Regions from separate parts of the Micrococcus cohnii genome, predicted to be linked through region 1. Evidence: predicted binding sites of a transcription regulator. Region 1 holds the regulator's gene; the other holds the start of a gene.

Region 1 (8,712 bases):
CGAGGTGGGCTACCTGATCACCGGTGTGAAGGACGTGCGCCAATCCAAGGTCGGCGACACCGTGACGAACAGCGCCCGCCCGGCAGAAGACCGGATCGGCGGCTACGAGGACCCCAAGCCCATGGTGTTCTCCGGCCTGTACCCGATCGACGGCTCGGACTACCCGACGCTGCGCGACGCCCTGGACAAGCTCAAGCTCAACGACGCCGCGCTCGTCTACGAGCCCGAGACCTCCGTGGCGCTGGGCTTCGGCTTCCGCGTCGGCTTCCTCGGCCTGCTGCATCTGGAGATCGTGCGCGAACGCCTCGAGCGCGAGTTCGACCTCGACTTGATCTCGACGGCCCCGAACGTCGTCTACGACGTGACCAAGGAGGACAAGGAGGTGGTCACCGTGACCAACCCCTCTGAGTTCCCCGAGGGCAAGATCCTCGGCGTGACCGAGCCGATGGCCTCGGCCACCGTTATCGTGCCGGCGGAGTTCATCGGCGCCGTCATGGAGCTGTGCCAGTCCAAGCGCGGCAGCCTCACGGGCATGGACTACCTGTCTGAGGAACGCGTCGAGATCCGCTACTGGATCCCGCTGGCCGAGATCGTGTTCGACTTCTTCGATCAGCTGAAGTCCCGCACGCGGGGGTACGCCTCCCTGGACTGGAAGGCCGACGGTGTGCAGACCTCCGACCTGGTCAAGGTGGACATCCTGCTGCAGGGCGAACAGGTCGACGCGTTCAGCGCCATCACCCACAAGGACAACGCCTACTCCTACGGCGTGATGATGACGGGCAAGCTCAAGGAGCTGATCCCGCGTCAGCAGTACGAGGTGCCCATCCAGGCGGCCATCGGCTCGCGCATCATCGCCCGCGAGAACATCCGCGCGATCCGCAAGGACGTGCTCTCCAAGTGCTACGGCGGTGACATCTCGCGCAAACGCAAGCTGCTCGAGAAGCAGAAGGAGGGCAAGAAGCGCATGAAGATGGTCGGCCGTGTCGAGGTGCCCCAGGAGGCGTTCATCGCGGCGCTGTCCTCCGAGTCGTCCGCGGACAAGGCCGCGGCGGCGAAGAAGTAGCCCCGTGCCCGCGACGCTGCCGCTCGGGGACCCGGTGCCCGAGGACGGCCGGCTGCCCGAGCCAGTGGGCCGGCGTGTGCGTGAGGCAGCCGCGTCGGGCCGCCCGCGCACGTTCAGTCTCTATGTGCATGTGCCGTTCTGCACGGTCCGATGCGGCTACTGTGACTTCAACACGTACACCTCGGCCGACCTCGGTCCCGGTGCCGGGCGTGCCGACTATGTCGACACGGCCATCGCCGAGCTGGACCATGCCGTGGACGTGCTGGCCGCCTCCGAGGTACCCGCCCGTGAGCTGCACACCGTCTTCGTGGGAGGCGGCACCCCCACGCTGCTGCCCGCCTCTGACCTGGCCCGCGTCGTGCACGCCGCCCGGGACAGGTTCGGCATGGCCCCCGGCGCCGAGATCAGCGTCGAGGCCAATCCGGACACCGTCGACGCCGCGTATCTCGACGAGCTCGCTCGAGCGGGCGTCACGCGCGTGTCCGTCGGCATGCAGTCCGCCGTGCCGCATGTGCTCGCCACGCTGGAGCGCACACACACCCCCGAGAACATTCCGCGGGCGGTCGCCGCGGCGAAGCAGGCCGGGCTCGAGGTGTCCCTGGACCTGATCTACGGCACCCCGGGGGAGTCGATGCAGGACTGGCGCCGGAGCCTGGAGGCGGTGATCGGTCTCGAACCGGATCACGTGAGCGCCTACTCGCTGATCGTCGAGGAGGGGACGAAGTTCGGCTCGCAGGTCGCGCGCGGGCAGATCCCCGACGTCGACCCCGACGACCAGGCGGACAAGTACCTGCTCGCCGACGAGCTGCTCGGCGCAGCCGGGTACCGGTGGTACGAGGTCTCGAACTGGGCCCGGGACCCCGACGGCACGGGAGCCCGGCGTGCCCGCCACAACATGGTCTACTGGCTGGACCAGGACTGGTGGGGTGTGGGCCCTGGCGCCCACTCGCACCTGGCCGGCGTCCGGTTCTGGAACGCCAAGCACCCGGCCGCTTATGCTCAGCGCCTCGCTCAGGGAACCACGCCGGCGGTCGGTCGGGAGACGCCCGACGCCGAGGCGCGGCTGCTCGAACGCGTCATGCTCGCGGTGCGGCTGGACACGGGCCTGGACATGTCCGTGTTCGACGAGGCGTCCCCGGCGCAGCGGCGGCACGCGCGTGAGTCCGTCGCCGGGCTGATCGCCGAGGGGCTCGTTGAGGGCGCTGAGGCGCTGCGAGGTCGGATCGTCCCGACTCTGCAGGGGCGGTTGCGCAACGACCAGATCGTGCGCGAGCTGCTCGGCTTCTGACGGGGGCGTCGTGAGGCAGGCCCGTCACGACGGTCGGGCGGTGGACGGCTCGCCGCCGACCGTCGCCCGACCGTTCGACTCAGCGCAGGATCCGCAGATTGAACGGGTAGCGGTACGGTCGTCCCCGGTTCACTTGTGATCCGCCCATGAGCCCGTAGACCGCCATGGCGATCCAGGTCAGCGCGGCCAGGACCGCGAACACCGGGCCCATGACCGGCAGCAGGCTCAGGAAGAAGAAGAGCACCATCAGCAGTGTCGGCGGCACGGCGAAGTTCAGCGCTTCCTTGGCCTCCTGCGCTGTGAACGGTCCTCGATCCCGATACAGCAGCCACACGGCCAGGGGAGCGGCGAATCCCAGTGCGACGCCAAAGTGCGCGAGTGTGGCCCGTTCACGGTCCTGCTTCGCCGTCAGTGGGGCGCCCGGACCGTGCTCGGGGGCGGACCATGACGCCGTGCCGGTGGAGCCGGGGGCGTCAGGCGCGGCGGCGACGGGCTGGGCGGGGGCGGCCGAGGCGGCCCGCTTCGGCGTGGCCCGGCGAGGGGTCTGCGACACGGAGGAGTCCTTCGCGGTCGGTGGCGGCTGGGTCGTCGGGCCGTGCGCCCGGGTGGGATGCTGGCGGCCGAGACGGCCGACAGCCCACGAGTTGGGCGCCAGTCTACGCTCAGCGGGCCTCCGGCTCGGTGAGGAAGTCGATGAGCTCCTCGACGCGGCCCAGCAGTGCCGGCTCCAGGTCCGCGTAGGTGCGCACGTGCGAGAGCAGGCGCTTCCACCCCAGTCCGATGTCCGCCGGGGTGGCGTGCGGCAGGCCGAGGCCCTTGAGGACTCCGGTCTTCCAGTCCTGACCCTTCGGGACGACCGGCCATGCCTCGATGCCCAGCACCTGAGGCTTGATCACCTGCCAGACGTCCACATAAGGATGGCCGAGGATCAGCACGTTGCCGGCGGCACCGGGCACGCGCATCGCCTGCGCCGCGATCCGCTCCTCCTTGGAACCGGGAACCAGGTGGTCGACGAGGATGCCGAGCCGGCGAGTGGGCGAGGGGCCGAACTCGCTGATGAGACCGCCGAGGTCGTCGACGCCGTGGAGGGGCTCGACGACGATCCCCTCCAGGCGCAGGTCCTCGCCCCAGACCTTCTCGATCAGCTCGGCGTCGTGCACGCCCTCGACCCAGATGCGGGAGGCACGCGCGGTCCTGGCCCGCGCCCCGGTCACCTTCACCGATCCGGAGGCCGTCCGGGCGGGGCCGCGCGGTGCCGCCGCGGGATCGGGCCGGGGCGGGGTCAGGCGCACGGGTCGGCCGTCGATCCAGAACCCCGGACCGAGCGGGAAGCTGCGCGTGGTGCCGCGGCGATCCTCGAGGACAACCACGTGGACGCCGCCGCTGCGCTGCACTCGGACCACCGCGCCGACAAAGCCGGTGGAGACGTCCTCCACGACGGTGCCGCGGCGCGCGGGCACGTCCGGTACGTCGGCCGCGGGCGGTCGGGTGAGCTTGTCGTGGCCCGCCGGGCCCCACGTGTTCCAGTCCATGGGCGACCACGCTAGCGTCCGCCGGCGGGCGCGGCTGTGAGCGAACCGCCTCTGCCGCGGCTCGGTGGACGGGCGGACAGCACGTAGCATGGAGCCTCGAGCGCTGGCACTTCACCCTGTCGAGTGCCAGCATCCGGCCGGCAGCGCGGCAGAGCGTCCGCGTCGGGTCGGGCCCCGAGCCAGAGCAGTCCAGAGCGCAGGAGGGAGACATCCGAGGATGAGCGAACAGCCACGTCGCCTCCAGGTGCTGCAGGCGATCGTCGAGGACTACGTCGCGCTGCGTGAGCCCGTCGGGTCGAAGGCCCTCGTCGAGCGTCACGGCCTCGAGGTGTCCTCGGCCACCGTGCGCAATGACATGGCGGCCCTCGAGGAGGAGGGGCTCATCATCGCCCCGCACACCTCGGCCGGGCGGATCCCGACGGACATGGGCTACCGCGTGTTCGTCGACCGATTGTGTGAGGTGAAGCCTCTCTCGGCCGCCGAGCGCCGGGCCGTCAACTCCCTGCTGGAGCCCGAGGCGGACATGGAGGAGATGATGGAGACGACGGTGCGGCTGCTCGCGCAGCTCACACACCAGGTCGCCGTCGCCCAGTTCCCTCATGACGACGGCTCGACGGTGCGGCATCTGGAGCTGGTCGGGCTGGCGCCCGGCCGTGTGCTGGTGGTGCTGATCCTCTCCTCGGGACGCGTGGATCAGCGGGTCGTGTCCGTCGACGGCGCCCCGGACGAGGCCGGGCTCGCGGCGCTGCGCACGGTGCTGCGGCAGTGCGTCGACGACCTCACTCCGGCGCAGGCCGCCGCAGCGCTGGACTCGGCGCCCGAGCGGGTCCCGCCCCAGGAGCGGCCAGTGCTCGGCACCCTCGTCGAGGCCGTGCGGTCGCTGCTTCAGGCGGGACGACAGGACCGGATCGTCATGGCGGGCACCGCCAACCTGGCCCGCTCGCCCGGGGACTTTCCGGACTCGATCGGTCCCATCCTCGAGGCCCTCGAGGAGCAGGTCGTGCTCTTGCGGCTGCTCACAGAGATGGAGCAGGACGTGCGCGGACTCAGCGTGCGGATCGGCTCGGAGAATTCCGGGTCGCTCGCCGATGCCTCGGTCGTGGCGGCCTCCTACGGTCCCGGTGCGGTCGCCAAGCTCGGGGTCGTTGGCCCCACGCGCATGGACTATCCGGGCACCATGGCCGCCGTCCGGGCCATCGCCCGCTACCTCTCGCGCATTCTCACCACCTGAGCGGACGCCCCGGGCGCGTGAGACGCCCTGCCCGCCGTCCCGTCGAACAACCGTCCCCACGTCGAACAAGGAAGTGCCCCCGTGTCAGACCATTACGAGACGCTCGGCCTGAGCCGCGACGCCAGCCAGGAGGAGATCCGGCGCGCCTATCGCAAACTCGCGCGCAAGCACCACCCGGACGTCAACCCGTCCGAGGAGGCCGCCGACCAGTTCAAGCGGATCTCCCACGCCTATGAGGTGCTCTCCGACGAGGAGAAACGGCGCAATTACGACGCCACCGGCGACGAGAACGGCGGCGCCGGGTTCGGCGGCGGCTTCGGCGGAGGGTTCCCGGGAGGCTTCGGCGGCACCTTCTCCGATCTGTTCGAGACCTTCATGGGCGGCGCCGCCGGGGGCGGCCGCGGCCCGGCCTCGCGTGCCCGTCGAGGCCAGGACGCGCGCGTGGCGGTGCGCATCTCGCTGCGCGACGCCGTCTTCGGCTCCGAACAGCAGCTGCGCCTGCAGACCGCGGTGCGGTGCACGCGGTGCGAGGGCTCGTGCTGCGAGCCCGGTACCGGTCCCGAGACCTGTTCGACGTGCCAGGGCCAGGGTGTGGTGCAGCGTCAGGTCCGCTCCGTGCTCGGCACGATCATGGCTCAGGAGGCATGCCCGGCGTGCCAGGGCTTCGGCACCACCCTGCCCAACCCGTGTCACGAGTGCTCGGGCCAGGGGCGCGTGCGCGACGAGCAGCAGCTGACGCTGAAGATCCCCGCCGGGGTGGACACCGGCACGCGCATCCACCTGGCCGGACGCGGGGAGGCGGGGCCCGGCGGCGGCCCGAACGGCGACTTGTTCGTGCACGTCGAGGTCGAGGAGGACGAGACCTTCAAGCGCGACGGCGACGACCTGAGCACCACCATCACGGTGCCGATGGCCGCGGCCGCGCTCGGCACGACCCTGACTCTCGACACGCTGGACGGCAAGCACAGCGTCACGCTCGAGCCGGGAACCCAGCCCGGACACGTCGAGGTCCTCTCGGGGCTCGGCGTCACACGCCTGCGCTCTGGAGGACGAGGCGACCTGCGCGTGAACGTCCTCGTCGCCACGCCGACGGACCTGACCGGTGAGCAGAAGGAGCTGCTCGAACGGCTGGCCGAGCTGCGCGGCGAGGAGGTCGTGCACGGCGCGGCCCAGCACAAAGGCATGTTCGCCCGGATCCGCGAGAACCTGAAGAACCTGTGACGGCGCCGCTGTTCCTGGTGCCGGCGGGCGGACTCGATGGGCTCGAGCCCGGAGGGCACGTCGAGCTCACCGGCCCCGAGGCCCGGCACGCGGCGACGGTCATGCGGCTGGGTCCGTCGGAGCCGATCCTCGTGGCCGACGGCCGCGGCGCTCGTGTGCACGGTGAGGTTCTGCAGGCCCAGAGCGAGCGCGTGCTCGTGGTGGTTCGCGCACGCGATGACGAACCGGTCGAGGGGCCCGACGTGGTGCTCGTGCAGGCGCTGTCCAAGGGTGACCGAGACCTGCTGGCCGCTCAGACGGCCGTCGAGCTCGGCGTCGGCGGCGTCGTCCCGTGGGAGGCCGAGCGGTCGATCGTGCGCTGGAAGGGAGCCAAAGCCGAGCGTGCTCGGCAGAAGTGGGCCGACGCGCTCGCGACGGCGGCGAAGCAGGCACGCCGCGGGATCGTGCCGCGGCTGGACCCGACCGTCTCCGGCACGGGCGTGGCCGCTCTGGCCGCCGAGGACGTCTGCGTGCTGGTGCTGCATGAGCAGGCCGAACAGAGTCTGTCCACGCTGCCCGAGCAGAGCTGGGCGCAGGCGCGGCGCATCGCCCTGGTCGTCGGCCCGGAGGGCGGTGTCTCCGCGGCGGAGCTGATGGCGCTCACGGCGTCCGGGGCCCTGCCCGTGCGTCTGGGGCCGCACGTGCTGCGCGCCTCGACGGCCGGGCCGACCGGTCTGGCTGTGATGCAGCACCGGCTCGGTCGGTGGTGACCGGGGTGCGTAGAATGTGCCCGGTCGACCGCACACGTCTCGCACACACGAGGTGATGACCCCCATCGTGAGCACCCCCAGCTCCGACCAGAACGCCGGGACCGCCGGCCCGCGGCACCGCGACGACGCGCGTCTGAGCGCCGTCCACTTCGGCTCCGCCGACCTGATGGTGCGCACGCTCGGACCGCAGGACGCGCTGCTGCGCATCCTGGCGGGCGTGTACCCGGATGTCGACGTGACCGTCCGCGATCAGCAGTTGGCCCTGTCCGGACCGGCCGCCTCCGTCGCCGCCGCGCGGCGGATCGTCGAGGACCTGCGCGGCATCGCGCATCGGGACATGCCCGTCACCGCCGATGTGATGGAACAGGTGGTCGCACTGGTGCGCGGCGGACGTGCGCCCGATCCCTCGACGGTCTCCGGTTCCGTGCTCTCTGGCCGAGGCCGCAAGATCCGCGCCAAGACCAGGCACCAGCAGGACTACGTCGAGGCGATCGACCGGGCGACGGTGGTGTTCGGTCTTGGCCCTGCCGGTACCGGCAAGACGTATCTGGCCATGGCCAAGGCGGTGCAGGCGCTGCAGTCGAAGGAGGTCAACCGGATCATCCTCACCCGTCCGGCGGTCGAGGCCGGGGAGAACCTGGGGTACCTGCCCGGGAGCCTGAGCGAGAAGATCGACCCGTACCTGCGCCCGCTCTACGATGCCCTGCACGACATGGTCGAGCCCGAGTCGATCCCACGCCTGATGGAGGCCGGGACGATCGAGGTGGCGCCGCTGGCGTACATGCGAGGGCGCACGCTCAACGACGCCTTCGTGATCCTCGACGAGGCCCAGAACACCACCGGTGAGCAGATGAAGATGTTCTTGACGCGTCTGGGATTCGGCGCCCACATGGTGGTCACCGGCGACACCTCCCAGGTGGACCTGCCGCGCGGGACCGTCTCGGGACTGGCTCAGGCCGTCGATGTGCTCGAGGGCACCGAGGGCATCGAGATGATCCGCTTCGACTCCTCCGACGTCGTCCGTCACTCTCTGGTGACCGCCATCGTCGACGCCTACGACCGTGCCCGCCCGCAGGCCTCGCGTGCCCGAGCCGGCCGACCCCGCCACGACGAGAACGCCCGCTGACGGGCACGAGAGGAGAAGCGCATGGCCGTCGAGATCGTCAACGAGTCGGGCGTCGATGTGCCCGAGCAGGATCTGCTGACGATGGCACGCCACGTCTATGAGCGGCTGCACGTGCACCCGGCCGCCGAGACGGCGGTGACCGTCGTCGATGAGCAGCGCATGGCCCGGCTGCACGTCGAGTGGATGGGCTTGGACGGGCCCACCGATGTAATGAGCCTGCCCATGGACGAGCTCGCTCCGGGCACGGACGAGAACCCGTCCGAGGGGGTGCTGGGCGACATCGTCCTGTGCCCCGAGGTGGCGGCGCGCCAGGCCGAGCGCGGCGGCCACACCCGGGACGACGAGCTGATGCTGCTGCTCACACACGGACTGCTGCATCTGCTCGGCTACGACCACGTCGACGAAGCCGAACGCGACGAGATGTTCACGCTGCAGGGCTCGCTGGTCACCGAGGTGCTCGGTCGGCCGGCCCCGGCCCCGACGATCGAGGACTGATCGCCCG
Region 2 (11,944 bases), 420 kb from region 1:
TCTGGCCGCGATCAGCTCCTTCCTGCAGCGCCTGCTCGACCCGAACTCGTTCGACGTGCTCAGCGCCCGCCTGTTCGGCAACATCTCCAACGCTTCCGAGGAACTGCTGCCGGTGGCCGCGCCGATCGTGGCGATCACGTGCACCGCGCTGCTGCTCTCGGCCCGACGGCTGAACGTGGTGGGCCTGGGCGCCGACGTGTCCATCACTCTGGGGCTGCGCCATCGGCGGCAGATGCTGGTGATGCTGCTGCTGGTCTCGGTGCTGATGTCCATGACCACCGCGCTCGTCGGGCCCATGACGTTCCTGGGCTTCTTGGTGGCGACCCTGGCCTACGCGGTGACCGACACCTATGACCACCGCCTCGTGTTGCCTGTGGCCGCGTTGATGGGCTATGCCGTGCTCAGCACCGCCTATTTCGTGCTGCGCCACGTCTTCTACGCCGGCGGCGCGGTCACCGTCATCATCGAGCTGGTCGGCGGGCTCGTGTTCCTGTTCGTCGTCATGAGAAAGGGGCGGCTGTGATCCAGCTGCGGGGCGTGACCAAGCGCCACAGTGCCGAGACCGTCATCGGGCCGGTCGACCTCGACCTGCCGGCCGGGGGAGTGACCGCGCTCGTCGGACCCAACGGCGCCGGCAAGTCCACCCTGCTGACCATGATGGGCCGGCTGCAGGACGCGGACGCCGGCTCGATCAGCGTCGGCGGGCGGGACATCACCTCGACGCCCTCGCGTGAGATCGCCCGCACCCTGTCCATCCTGCGCCAGGAGAATCACTTCATCACGCGGCTGACGGTGCGCCAGCTCGTCGGCTTCGGGCGTTACCCGTACTCCAAGGGCCGGCTGACCCTCGAGGACGAGCGGTACGTCTCCGAAGCGATCGACTTCTTCGGTCTGACCTCGCTCGAGAACCGGTACCTCGACCAGCTCTCCGGTGGTCAGCGCCAGCGCGCCTACGTGGCGATGGTGCTCGCGCAGAACACGGAGTACCTGCTGCTCGACGAGCCCCTGAACAACCTGGACATGCAACGGTCGGTGCAGATGATGCGCCAGCTGCGCCGCGCCGCCGACGAATGGGGCCGCACCGTCGTGATCGTGCTGCACGACATCAACTTCGCGGCCCGCTACGCCGACCGCATCGTGGCCATGGGGGACGGGCGGATCATCGAGACCGGCACGCCCCGGCAGATCCTGCGCCCCGATGTGCTCGAGCGGATCTTCCACACGCCCTGCTCCGTGGTGGAGGGACCCGACGGGCCGCTGGCCGTGTACTACTGAGCCCGGACGGGCGAGCGCCCCGCGCCCGTCCGCTCACGGCGGAGCCCCGCTCCTGGCACTCGTGTTGAACGAGTGCCAGGAGCGGGGCTAGATTTGTCTTGGCACTCGGGACCATCGGGTGCCAATGCCTGAAGGAAGAGCCCGGCGGCACCCGCGACGACGTTGGGCTTCGAGACCTGTGGCGCACGACAATCCCGCATCGCGCCGGCCCAGACCGGCGCGGCAGACACGAAGGAGAGTGCAGCATGGCCGTTGCCATCAAGCCCCTTGAGGATCGCATCGTTGTCCGTCCGCTCGAGGCCGAGCAGACCACCGCCTCCGGCCTGGTCATCCCGGACACCGCCAAGGAGAAGCCGCAGGAGGCGCAGGTCGTGGCCGTGGGCCCGGGCCGCGTCGCCGAGAACGGCACCCGCATGCCGGTGGACGTCTCCGAAGGCGACGTCGTCCTCTACTCCAAGTACGGCGGCACCGAGGTGAAGGTCGGCGGCGAGGAGTACCTCGTCCTCTCGGCCCGCGACGTGCTGGCCGTCGTCGAGAAGTGACTCACGACGTCCCGCTGACCCCCTCTTCCCGAAAGGAGCGTTGAACCCATGGCCAAGCAGCTGACGTTCAACGACGACGCCCGCCGCGCCCTGCAGGCCGGCATCGACAAGCTCGCGGACACCGTCAAGGTGACCCTCGGCCCCAAGGGCCGCAATGTCGTGCTGGACAAGGCGTGGGGCGCGCCCACCATCACCAACGACGGCGTGACCATCGCCCGCGACGTCGAGCTGGACGACCCCTACGAGAACATGGGCGCCCAGCTCGCCAAGGAGGTCGCGACCAAGACCAACGACATCGCCGGTGACGGCACCACCACCGCGACCGTGCTGGCCCAGGCCCTCGTGAACGAGGGCATGCGCCAGGTGGCCGCAGGCGCCGCCCCGAACGAGATCAAGAAGGGCATCGAGACGGCCGTGGCCGCCGTCGAGCGCCGCCTGCAGGAGAACGCCCGCGACGTCGAGGGCGCGGAGGTCGCCCACGTGGCCGCGATCTCCGCCCAGAACGACGAGGTCGGCGAGCTGCTGGCCCGCGCGTTCGACACGGTCGGCACCGACGGCGTCATCACGATCGAGGAGTCCTCGACCACCTCGACCGAGCTGGACGTCACCGAGGGCATGCAGTTCGACAAGGGCTTTCTCTCGCCCTACATGGTCACTGACGCCGAGCGTCAGGAGGCCGTGCTGGAGGACGCCCACGTGCTGCTGAACTCCGGCAAGATCTCCAACGTGCAGGAGCTGCTGCCCCTGCTCGAGAAGGTCCTGCAGTCCAACAAGCCGCTGTTCATCGTGGCCGAGGACATCGAGGGCGAGGCCCTGTCCACCCTCGTGGTGAACAAGCTGCGCGGCACCCTGAACGTGGTGGCCGTCAAGGCCCCGGGCTTCGGCGACCGCCGCAAGGCCATGATGCAGGACCTGGCGATCCTCACCGGTGCGCAGGTCGTCTCCCCGGACCTGGGCATGAAGCTCGAGCAGGCCGATCTCGACGTGCTGGGCACCGCCCGCCGCGTCACCGTCACGAAGGACTCGACCACCGTCGTCGACGGCGGCGGCAAGGCCGAGGACGTCGACGCCCGCGTCGCGCAGATCAAGGCCGAGGCGGCCGCCACCGACTCCGACTGGGACCGGGAGAAGCTCCAGGAGCGCCTGGCCAAGCTCGCCGGCGGCATCGGCGTGATCCGCGTGGGCGCTGCGACCGAGGTCGAGCTCAAGGAGCGCAAGCACCGGATCGAGGACGCCGTGTCCTCGACCCGTGCCGCGCTCGAGGAGGGCATCGTCGCCGGCGGCGGCACCGCCCTGATCAACGCCCTGTCCGTGCTGGACGAGGACGCCGACGTCACGGCCCTGACCGGTGACGCCGTCGTGGGCGTGGAGATCGTGCGCAAGGCCCTCAAGCAGCCGCTGCGCTGGATCGCCCAGAACGCCGGTGAGGACGGCTTCGTCGTCGTCTCGCGTGTGGCCGAGATGGAGCCGAACCACGGCTTCAACGCCAAGACTGGCGTGTACGGCGATCTGCTGTCCGACGGTGTGATCGACCCGGTCAAGGTGACGCGTTCGGCCCTGGCCAACGCGGCCTCGATCGCCGCGCTCGTGCTCACCACCGAGACCCTCGTGGCCGATAAGCCCGAGGAGGACGAGGACGAGCACCAGCACTGACCCCGTGCTCGTGTCGGCACAGCACCGCTGAGCCGACACGAGCGGGCAGGCCGAGCCGGTCGGCCGCAGCGCCCCGACGGACCGCGTGTCCGTCGGGGCGCGTGTGCGTTCTGCCTGCCCGGGCGGGCGCCTCCCGTCGATTCGCCTCCGGCTGTGGCCTGGGCCAATCTAGGGAGCATGAGCAGACGCACCTCTGACACCCCGAAGAACGACGCTCCGCCCGGCCGCGACCGCGACGGCGCTCAGGCCACGGCGAGCTCCGGCCAGGAGCGGCCCGCCCGACGCTTCCTGCGCGAGGTCACCTATCCGCACGGCATTCACCCGGCACTCGTGCCGGGCGTCTGCATCGAGGACCAGAAGGTCCGCTACGGCGTGGACAAGGCCATCCTCTTCCCCGTGGGCCTGGCGATCCTCGCGTTCGTCGCGTGGGGCATGCTGCAGCCCAAGCAGGTGGCCGACTCCTCGGGCGCCGCGCTGACCTGGGTGATGCAGAACCTCGGCTGGCTGTTCACCATGCTCGCGGCCGGACTGTTCATCCTGATGCTGGTTCTGGCGTTCAGCCGGTACGGTCGCATCCCCCTGGGACTGGACGATGAGAAGCCCGAGTACTCCACGATGTCCTGGGCCGCCATGCTGTTCGCGGCCGGCATCGGCATCGGCATCATCTTCTTCGGCCCCTTCGAACCGCTGAGCTACTACCTCTCGCCGCGCCCCGGCGCCTATGACCCGGCCAGCACGGAGGCCGTGAAGGGCGCGATGGCACAGGCGGCCATGCACTGGGGCGTCAACGCGTGGGCGATCTACGGCATCGTCGGCCTGGCGGTCGCCTACGTCTCCTATCGGCGCGGACGCGTCCCGCTGATGAGCTCGATCCTCACCCCGCTGTTCGGCGGCGACCACCGCTCGCTGCACGCCCGTGTCATCGACGGCCTGGCCATCATCGCCACCCTGTTCGGCACCGCCGCCTCCCTGGGCATCGGCGCCCTGCAGATCGGCCGCGGCGTGCAGATCGTCACCGGCTGGGACACCCCGGGCAACACCCTCGCCCTGGTCATCATCACGGTGCTGACGATCGGCACGATCGTCTCGGCCGTCTCCGGTGTCGCCAAGGGCATCCGCTGGCTCTCGAACATCAACATGGTGCTGGCGATGTGCCTGGCCCTGTTCTTCTTCGTCGTGGGCCCCACGGCGTTTTTGATCAACGTGATCCCCGCGGTGATCGTCGAGTACGTCGACCAGATGGCGCCCATGCTCTCGGCCTCGATGGCCGACGGGGAGGACATGCAGGCCTTCCTCTCGGCCTGGACCACGTTCTACTGGGCCTGGTGGGTCAGCTGGGCGCCGTTCGTCGGCGTGTTCGTCGCCAAGATCTCCCGCGGGCGCACCATCCGCCAGTTCGTGCTCGGCGTGCTGCTGATCCCCTCGACGATCATCATCCTGGCGTTCACGGTCCTGGGCGGAACCACCATCTGGCTGCAGCGCCGGCACGGCACGATCGCCCCCGACGGCACCGCCGAGTCGATGCCCGCTCCGCCGGAGATCTTCTACACGGTGCTCGAGCAGCTGCCCGGTGCGTCGGTGATCGCCCCGGTCGTGATCGTGATGCTCGCGGTCTTCTTCATCACCACCGCGGACTCTGCTTCGCTGGTGAACTCGCAGCTGTCCCAGGGCGGCAACCCCGAGCCGCGGCGCACCGTCACCGCGTTCTGGGCGGTGTGCATGGCGGGCATCGCGGTGGTCATGCTGCTCACCGGCGGTGAGAACGCGCTGACGGGCCTGCAGAACCTCATCACCATCACGGCGCTGCCGTTCGCCGCGATCATCGTGCTGATGTGCATCGCCCTGCTCAAGGAGCTGCGCAACGATCCGATGGCGATCCGTGACCAGTACGAGCGCTGGGCGCTGCAGAAGGCGGTCCGCCGCGGCATCGCCGAGCACGGTGACGACTTCACACTGTCGCTCGAGCCCACGGCGCACGACAGCGTGAACGCCACCGGGGCCGACTTCGACTCCACCGACGAGAGCGTCACCGACTGGTACGCGCGCACCGATGAGAACGGGAATCCGATCGGGTACGACTACGAGACCGGCGAGTACCTCGAGGACCCCGGGACGAGCGAGCCGGCCGACACGTCAGGACGCTGAGCCGCACACCAGGCCGGCCCGGCCCCTCCCCGCGTGGGAAGGGCCGGGCCGTCGTCATGTCGGGGCCGGGGCGGCCGAGGCCTCAGCGGGCCAGGACCATCTCCTCGTCGTCGGCCATGATGTCCAGGCGCGCGGCGTCGTAGCGCTCCTGGTCCAGGATGCCCTCCTGCTTCGCCACGAGCGCCGGGATCAGCGCCTGGCCGGCGACGTTCACGCCCGTGCGGCCCATGTCTACGATCGGGTCGACGGCCAGCAGCAGCGCCATGCCCTCCAGCGGCAGTCCCGCGGTGGAGAGGGTGAGCGTGAGCATGACCGTCGCACCGGTCGTGCCGGCGGTCGCCGCGGAACCGAGCACCGAGACCAGCACGACGAGCCCGTACTGCGCCAGCGACATCTCCACGCCGTAGAACTGCGCGACGAACACAGCCGCCACGGCCGGGTAGATCGCGGCGCAGCCGTCCATCTTGGTGGTCGAGCCCAGGGGCACGGCGAAGGAGGCATAGCCGGTGGGCACGCCGAAGTTCCGTTCGGCCACGCGCTGCGTGACCGGCAGGGTGCCGATGGAGGACCGGGAGACGAAGCCCAGCTGGAACGCCGGCCAGACGCCGGAGAAGTACTGCTTCACGCTCAGGCCGTGAGCGCGGGCCAGCAGCGGGTACAGCAGGAGCATCACCAGGGCCAGCCCGAGGTAGATCGCGAGGACGAACTTCGCGAGCGTGCCCATCGTCGTCCAGCCGTAGGAGGCGACGGCGTTGCCGAGCAGGCCGACGGTGCCGATCGGGGCGAGGCGGATGATCCACCACAGCACCTTCTGGATGATCGCCAGCACCGAGCGGGAGAACGAGAGGAAGGGCTCGGCCTTCTCGCCGACCTTCAGCGCGGCCACGCCGATCGCGATGGAGATGACGAGCACCTGGAGCACGTTGAAGCTCGGCGCCGACTCGATGGCGCCGGCCTCAGCGGCCGAGTGGACCTCGAGGCCGAGGAAGTTGGCCGGGATCAGACTCTCGAGGAAGTCCCACCAGCCGACCTCGCGGGCCTCGAACCCGCTGGGTGCCTGCTGGCCGGTGCCGACGCCCGGCCGCACGAGGGTGCCGACGGCCAGGCCGATGAGCACCGAGGCCAGCGAGGTGAGCGCGAACCACAGCAGGGTCTTCGCGGCCAGTCGTGCGGCGTTCGTCACCTGCGCGAGGTTGGCGATCGAGGCGACCACCGCGAAGAACACGAGCGGGATGACGGTGGCCCGCAGCAGCGAGATGTACGAACTGCCGATGACCGCGAGCGTCTCGCCGAGCCACACCGGGGTGTCCTCGGTATGGCCGAGGGCTCGGGCCAGCAGTCCCAGCAGGACGCCGGCGATCAGGGCCAGCACGATCTGCGGGCCGAAGCGCGTGTACCAGGGGGAGCGTGGGGCGTCGTCGGCGGGGCGGGCAGGCGCATCGGCGCCCGTCCCGGCGGCGGAGGAGGGTCGAGTGATCATCGCAGGAGCGTAGGTCCGCGGCTGTGACGAAGGGAATCTGCGTGACCTCCCGTGACAATTAGACTGTCCGACAACTCGTCCACGCCCCCTCGTCTGAAAGGCCTGCATCATGAGCAACACCTCCCACGGCCCCTCCGCGGATCCGGTGGCCACCGCCGCGGACCCGTTCGGCTTCCACGGCCTGACCTACGACGACGTCCTGCTGCTGCCCAATGCCACGGACGTGATCCCGGCCGAGGCGGACACCTCGACGCAGCTGACCTCGCGCATCCGCCTGAACATCCCGGTCATCTCCGCGGCGATGGACACCGTGACGGAGGCTCCGCTGGCGATCGCGATCGCCCGCCAGGGCGGAATGGGCATCATCCACCGCAATCTCTCGATCCAGGACCAGACCGAGCAGGTGGACACCGTCAAGCGCTCCGAGTCGGGCATGATCATCGACCCGGTGACCGTCGGTCCGGACGCGACGCTCGAGGAGCTGGACGAGCTGTGCGCCCAGTATCGGGTCTCGGGCCTGCCCGTCGTTGAGGCGGACAACACGCTGATCGGCATCATCACCAACCGTGACATCCGCTTCATCGACCATGACGAGTTCGCCACGCGCACCGTGCGTTCGGCGATGACCCCGATGCCGCTGATCACCGGCCGCGTCGGCATCTCCCGCGAGGAGACGATCGCCCTGTTCTCGAAGCACCGCATCGAGAAGCTGCCGCTGGTCGACGACGAGGGTCGGCTGACCGGTCTGATCACCGTGAAGGACTTCGACAAGGCCGAGAAGTACCCGGACGCCGCGAAGGACGACGACGGCCGCCTGCGCGTCGGCGGGGCGGTCGGCTTCTTCGGCGACGGCTGGGAGCGCGCGATGGCGCTCGTGGAGGCGGGCGTCGACGCTCTCGTGGTGGACACCGCGAACGGCCACACGCACGGGGTGCTGGACATGATTGCGCGGCTGAAGAAGGAGAAGGCTGCCGCGCACGTCGACGTCATCGGTGGCCAGGCGGCCACCTATGCGGGCGCGAAGGCGATCGTCGACGCCGGAGCGGACGCCGTGAAGGTCGGCGTCGGCCCGGGGTCGATCTGCACCACGCGCGTGGTGGCGGGCGTGGGCATGCCTCAGATCACCGCGATCTACGAGGCGGCCAAGGCGGCCCGTGAAGCCGGGGTCCCTGTCATCGCCGACGGCGGCCTGCAGCACTCCGGCGACATCGGCAAGGCGTTGGTGGCCGGTGCCGACTCGGTGATGCTCGGCTCCCTGCTGGCCGGCACCGCGGAGTCGCCCGGCGAGCTGGTCTTTTACCAGGGCAAGCAGTTCAAGGCCTACCGCGGCATGGGTTCGCTCGGCGCGATGCAGACGCGCAACGGCAAGCGCTCGTTCTCCAAGGACCGCTACTTCCAGGCCGATGTGCCCAGCGAGGACAAGCTGATCCCCGAGGGCATCGAGGGCCAGGTGCCCTACCGCGGACCGGTCGCCTCGGTGCTGCACCAGCTGGTCGGCGGCCTGCGCCAGACCATGTTCTACACCGGCGCGGGCGATGTCGCGCAGCTCAAGGAGAAGGGCCGATTCGTGCGGGTTACCCCGGCCGGGCTCAAGGAGTCCCATCCGCACGACATCATGATGACCGTCGAGGCGCCGAACTACCGTTCGCGCTGATCCGGCGGGGGCATAGCGACGCCCCGCCCGCGGCCCCGTGCCCGGTGCTCCGTTCAGGAGCGCCGCGCGGGGCCGTTGGCGTGTCTGGACTACCCTGGTGGGGTGACGAATCAGATCGAGATCGGACGTGGCAAGCGCGGACGCATGGCGTACGCCCTGGATGACGTGTCGGTGGTCCCCGCCCGCCGCACGCGCGACCCGCGGGACGTGAGCCTGCAGTGGCAGATCGACGCGTTCCGCTTCGACATGCCGGTGATCGGCGCGCCGATGGACTCCGTGATGAGCCCGGCCACCGCGATCGCCCTGGGCCGTCTGGGCGGTCTGGGCGTGCTCAATCTCGAAGGGCTGTGGACCCGTCACGAGGACCCGGAACCGCTGCTGGCCGAGGTCGCCGCCATGCCCGACGAACCGGGTAGCCCCGCCGTCACCCGCCGCCTGCAGGAGATCTACTCCGCGCCGGTGCAGGCCGAACTGATCACCCGTCGCCTGGCTGAGATCCGTGAGGCGGGCGTGACGGTCGCCGGCTCGCTGACCCCGCAGCACACCGTCGAGTTCTACCGCACCGTGCTCGATGCGGGGGTGGACCTGTTCGTCATCCGCGGCACCACCGTCTCCGCCGAGCACGTCTCCGAGACGCAGGAGCCGCTGGACCTGAAGCAGTTCATCTACGAGCTCGACGTGCCCGTGATCGTCGGCGGGGCGGCCGGCTACACCCCGGCTCTGCACCTGATGCGCACCGGCGCGGCCGGCGTGCTCGTCGGCTTCGGCGGCGGCGCCTCCACGACGACGCGCCGTTCGCTGGGCATTCGCGTGCCCATGGCGACGGCGATCGCGGACATCGCCGAAGCCCGGCGCGACTACATGGACGAGTCCGGTGGCCGCTACGTGCATGTGATCGCCGACGGCGGCGTCGGCACCTCGGGCGATCTGGTGAAGGCGCTGGCCATGGGGGCGGACGCGGTCATGCTCGGCGCGGCCCTCGCTCGTGCCGAGGAGGCGCCCGGCGGCGGCTGGCACTGGGGTGCGGAGGCCGCCCACCACGATCTGCCGCGCGGCCACCGCACCCGCGTGGGGCAGGTGGCCCCGCTCGAGGAGCTGCTGTGGGGCCCGGGGCACCACACCGACGGCACCTCGAACCTGCTGGGCGCCCTCAAACGCGCCGTGTCCACCTCGGGATACACCGAGCTCAAGGACTTCCAGAAGGTCGAGGTCATCGTCAACCCCGTCTCCCGGAGCTGATCCGACCCGGTGCTCAAAACCGCTCTCAAACCCTTCTGGCTGGCCATGCTGGCGTTGGCCCTCGTGGCCTCCGGCGTGTTCGTCTGGTTGTCGAAGTGGCAGTTCGAGTCCGCCGAGACCGTGGCCCCGCCGCCTCGGACGCAGACGGAGAACGCCGTGGAACTCACCGAACACGTGCGCCCGTTCGAGCCACTGCTGGGGACGCAGGTCGACCAGATCGTCTCGGCCCGCGGCGAGTTCCTTCCGGGCACGGACGTGCTCGTGGGCCCTCGCCTCGACGAGGGAGAGAAGGGTTACTGGACGGTGACGGCGTTCGCGCCGGCTGACGCTCCCGACGGTGAGATCGTGCCCGTGGTGCGCGGTTTCGCCGAGGACCCGTCCGTGAGCGAGCCGGCCCCCGAGGGCGAGGTGACCGTCACCGGTCGCATCCTGCCGCCGGAGGGTCCGCAGCCGCGGACCCGGGACGAGGGTGCGGACCGCGCGCCGCAGCGGCTGCACTACGCCTCGCTCGCCCCGAGCCAGCTGACCAATGTGTGGGACCGGCCCAGCTACGCCTCGTTCGTCGCCGCGTTCTCCGTGGTGGACGGCGCGGGCGAGGACGTGTCCGTCCGGGCGGAACCGGGCGGGCTCGAGCCGGTGTGGGTGCCGCCGCAGCCGCAGGAGACGTCCATCGTCTGGATGAACGTGTTCTACGGGATCGAGTGGATCATCTTCGCCGGGTTCGCGCTGTTCCTGTGGTGGCGGTTCCTGCGCGACGACCACCAGCGCGAGCTGCGTGAGGCCGAGCTCGACGCCCAGTGGGAGGCGCAGTGGCGGGCCGAGGAGCTCGCGCGGCGCCGGGAGGCCGCCGCCCGCGCCAAGGAGCAGGCCCGCGCCGCCGCCGAGGCGCACCGTCGCCGCGCCGGCGACGACTGAGAAGATCGAGGAGACGAGAATGCAGAACACAGAGCCGGTCGACCCCGACGCACTGCCCGACCCGGAGGACATCACGGAGGACGACCTGCCGCCGGCGCCGCCGCGTCCGGGCCGCAGCCGGCGCCGCTTCGGTGGGACCGAGTCTCAGATCCGCTCGGCCAAGCGGTTCTTCACGGTGTGTGCTTACATCACCGGCGTCATGCTGCTGCTGCTGGTGGCCGAGATGGTGTTCAAGTACGGCATGGGCACGGAGCTGTTCGCCGGCGGCACCACCGCCGAGGGGGAGCCCAACACCCTCTCTCTTCAGCCGGAGAAGTCCGTCGTCGGGGGAGTGAACCTCTCGATCGCGGTGCTGATCGCCCACGGCTGGATGTACGTGGTCTACCTGCTGGCCGGCTTCCGCCTCTGGACCCTGATGCGCTGGGACGCGGTGAAGCTGTTCGTCATGGCCGGCGGCGGCGTCGTGCCGTTCCTGTCCTTCGTGGTGGAGAAGCGGCTCGGGCGCCAGGTGGAGAAGGAGCTCGCCGAGCACCCCGAGGCCGCGCGTCGTTACTGATCTCACGGGCGCCGCGCGGCGCGGCGACGCTGGACTATCCTTGATCGGGTGACTGACAACGCCCCCCGCGAGGACCACTCCGCGAACTCCCACGACACCGCGCTCGCCGAGGTCATGCCCACCGTGCTGGTGCTGGACTTCGGCGCGCAGTACGCCCAGCTGATCGCGCGCCGCGTGCGCGAGGCGAACGTCTACTCCGAGGTGGTGCCGGCCTCCACGCCGGCCGCCGAGATCCTGGAGCGTCGCCCTGCCGCGCTGATCCTCTCCGGCGGCCCGTCGTCCGTGTACGAGGACGGCGCGCCCCGCCTGGACCCCGCCCTGCTCGAAGCCGGTGTGCCCGTGCTGGGTCTCTGCTACGGATTCCAGTCGATCGCGCACGCCCTCGGCGGCGTGGTGGCCAAGACCGGCACGCGCGAGTACGGCTCGACGACGCTCGAGTCCCTCGTCTCCGACTCCGTGCTGTTCGACGGGCAGGACGACGACCA

The links. Region 1 encodes HrcA, which represses chaperone genes, less so after heat shock. Its sites were predicted from a motif close to TTNGCACTCGNNNNNNNCGAGTGCNAA; they were not measured.
Region 2: groES (co-chaperone GroES) is a predicted target of HrcA. The motif match lies at 1,328-1,354, and genes of this name have one in related genera.

What each region holds. Positions count from the first base shown of each region.
Region 1 covers NZ_JACHNA010000001.1:896,421-905,132, reverse strand. Annotated here, with positions in the region: gene lepA (translation elongation factor 4) at 1-1,063, shown strand, start outside; gene hemW (radical SAM family heme chaperone HemW) at 1,068-2,351, shown strand; gene HDA30_RS04195 (DUF4870 domain-containing protein) at 2,431-2,904, opposite strand; gene HDA30_RS04190 (DUF3097 family protein) at 3,014-3,883, opposite strand; gene hrcA (heat-inducible transcriptional repressor HrcA) at 4,101-5,114, shown strand; gene dnaJ (molecular chaperone DnaJ) at 5,196-6,335, shown strand; gene HDA30_RS04175 (16S rRNA (uracil(1498)-N(3))-methyltransferase) at 6,332-7,084, shown strand; gene HDA30_RS04170 (PhoH family protein) at 7,140-8,210, shown strand; gene ybeY (rRNA maturation RNase YbeY) at 8,232-8,705, shown strand.
Region 2 covers NZ_JACHNA010000001.1:1,312,075-1,324,018, reverse strand. Annotated here, with positions in the region: gene HDA30_RS05970 (iron chelate uptake ABC transporter family permease subunit) at 1-523, shown strand, start outside; gene HDA30_RS05965 (iron ABC transporter ATP-binding protein) at 520-1,275, shown strand; gene groES (co-chaperone GroES) at 1,521-1,817, shown strand; gene groL (chaperonin GroEL) at 1,866-3,470, shown strand; gene HDA30_RS05950 (BCCT family transporter) at 3,648-5,615, shown strand; gene HDA30_RS05945 (dicarboxylate/amino acid:cation symporter) at 5,698-7,095, opposite strand; gene guaB (IMP dehydrogenase) at 7,205-8,749, shown strand; gene HDA30_RS05935 (GuaB3 family IMP dehydrogenase-related protein) at 8,852-9,988, shown strand; gene HDA30_RS05930 (SURF1 family cytochrome oxidase biogenesis protein) at 9,998-10,903, shown strand; gene HDA30_RS05925 (DUF3817 domain-containing protein) at 10,923-11,459, shown strand; gene guaA (glutamine-hydrolyzing GMP synthase) at 11,508-11,944, shown strand, end outside.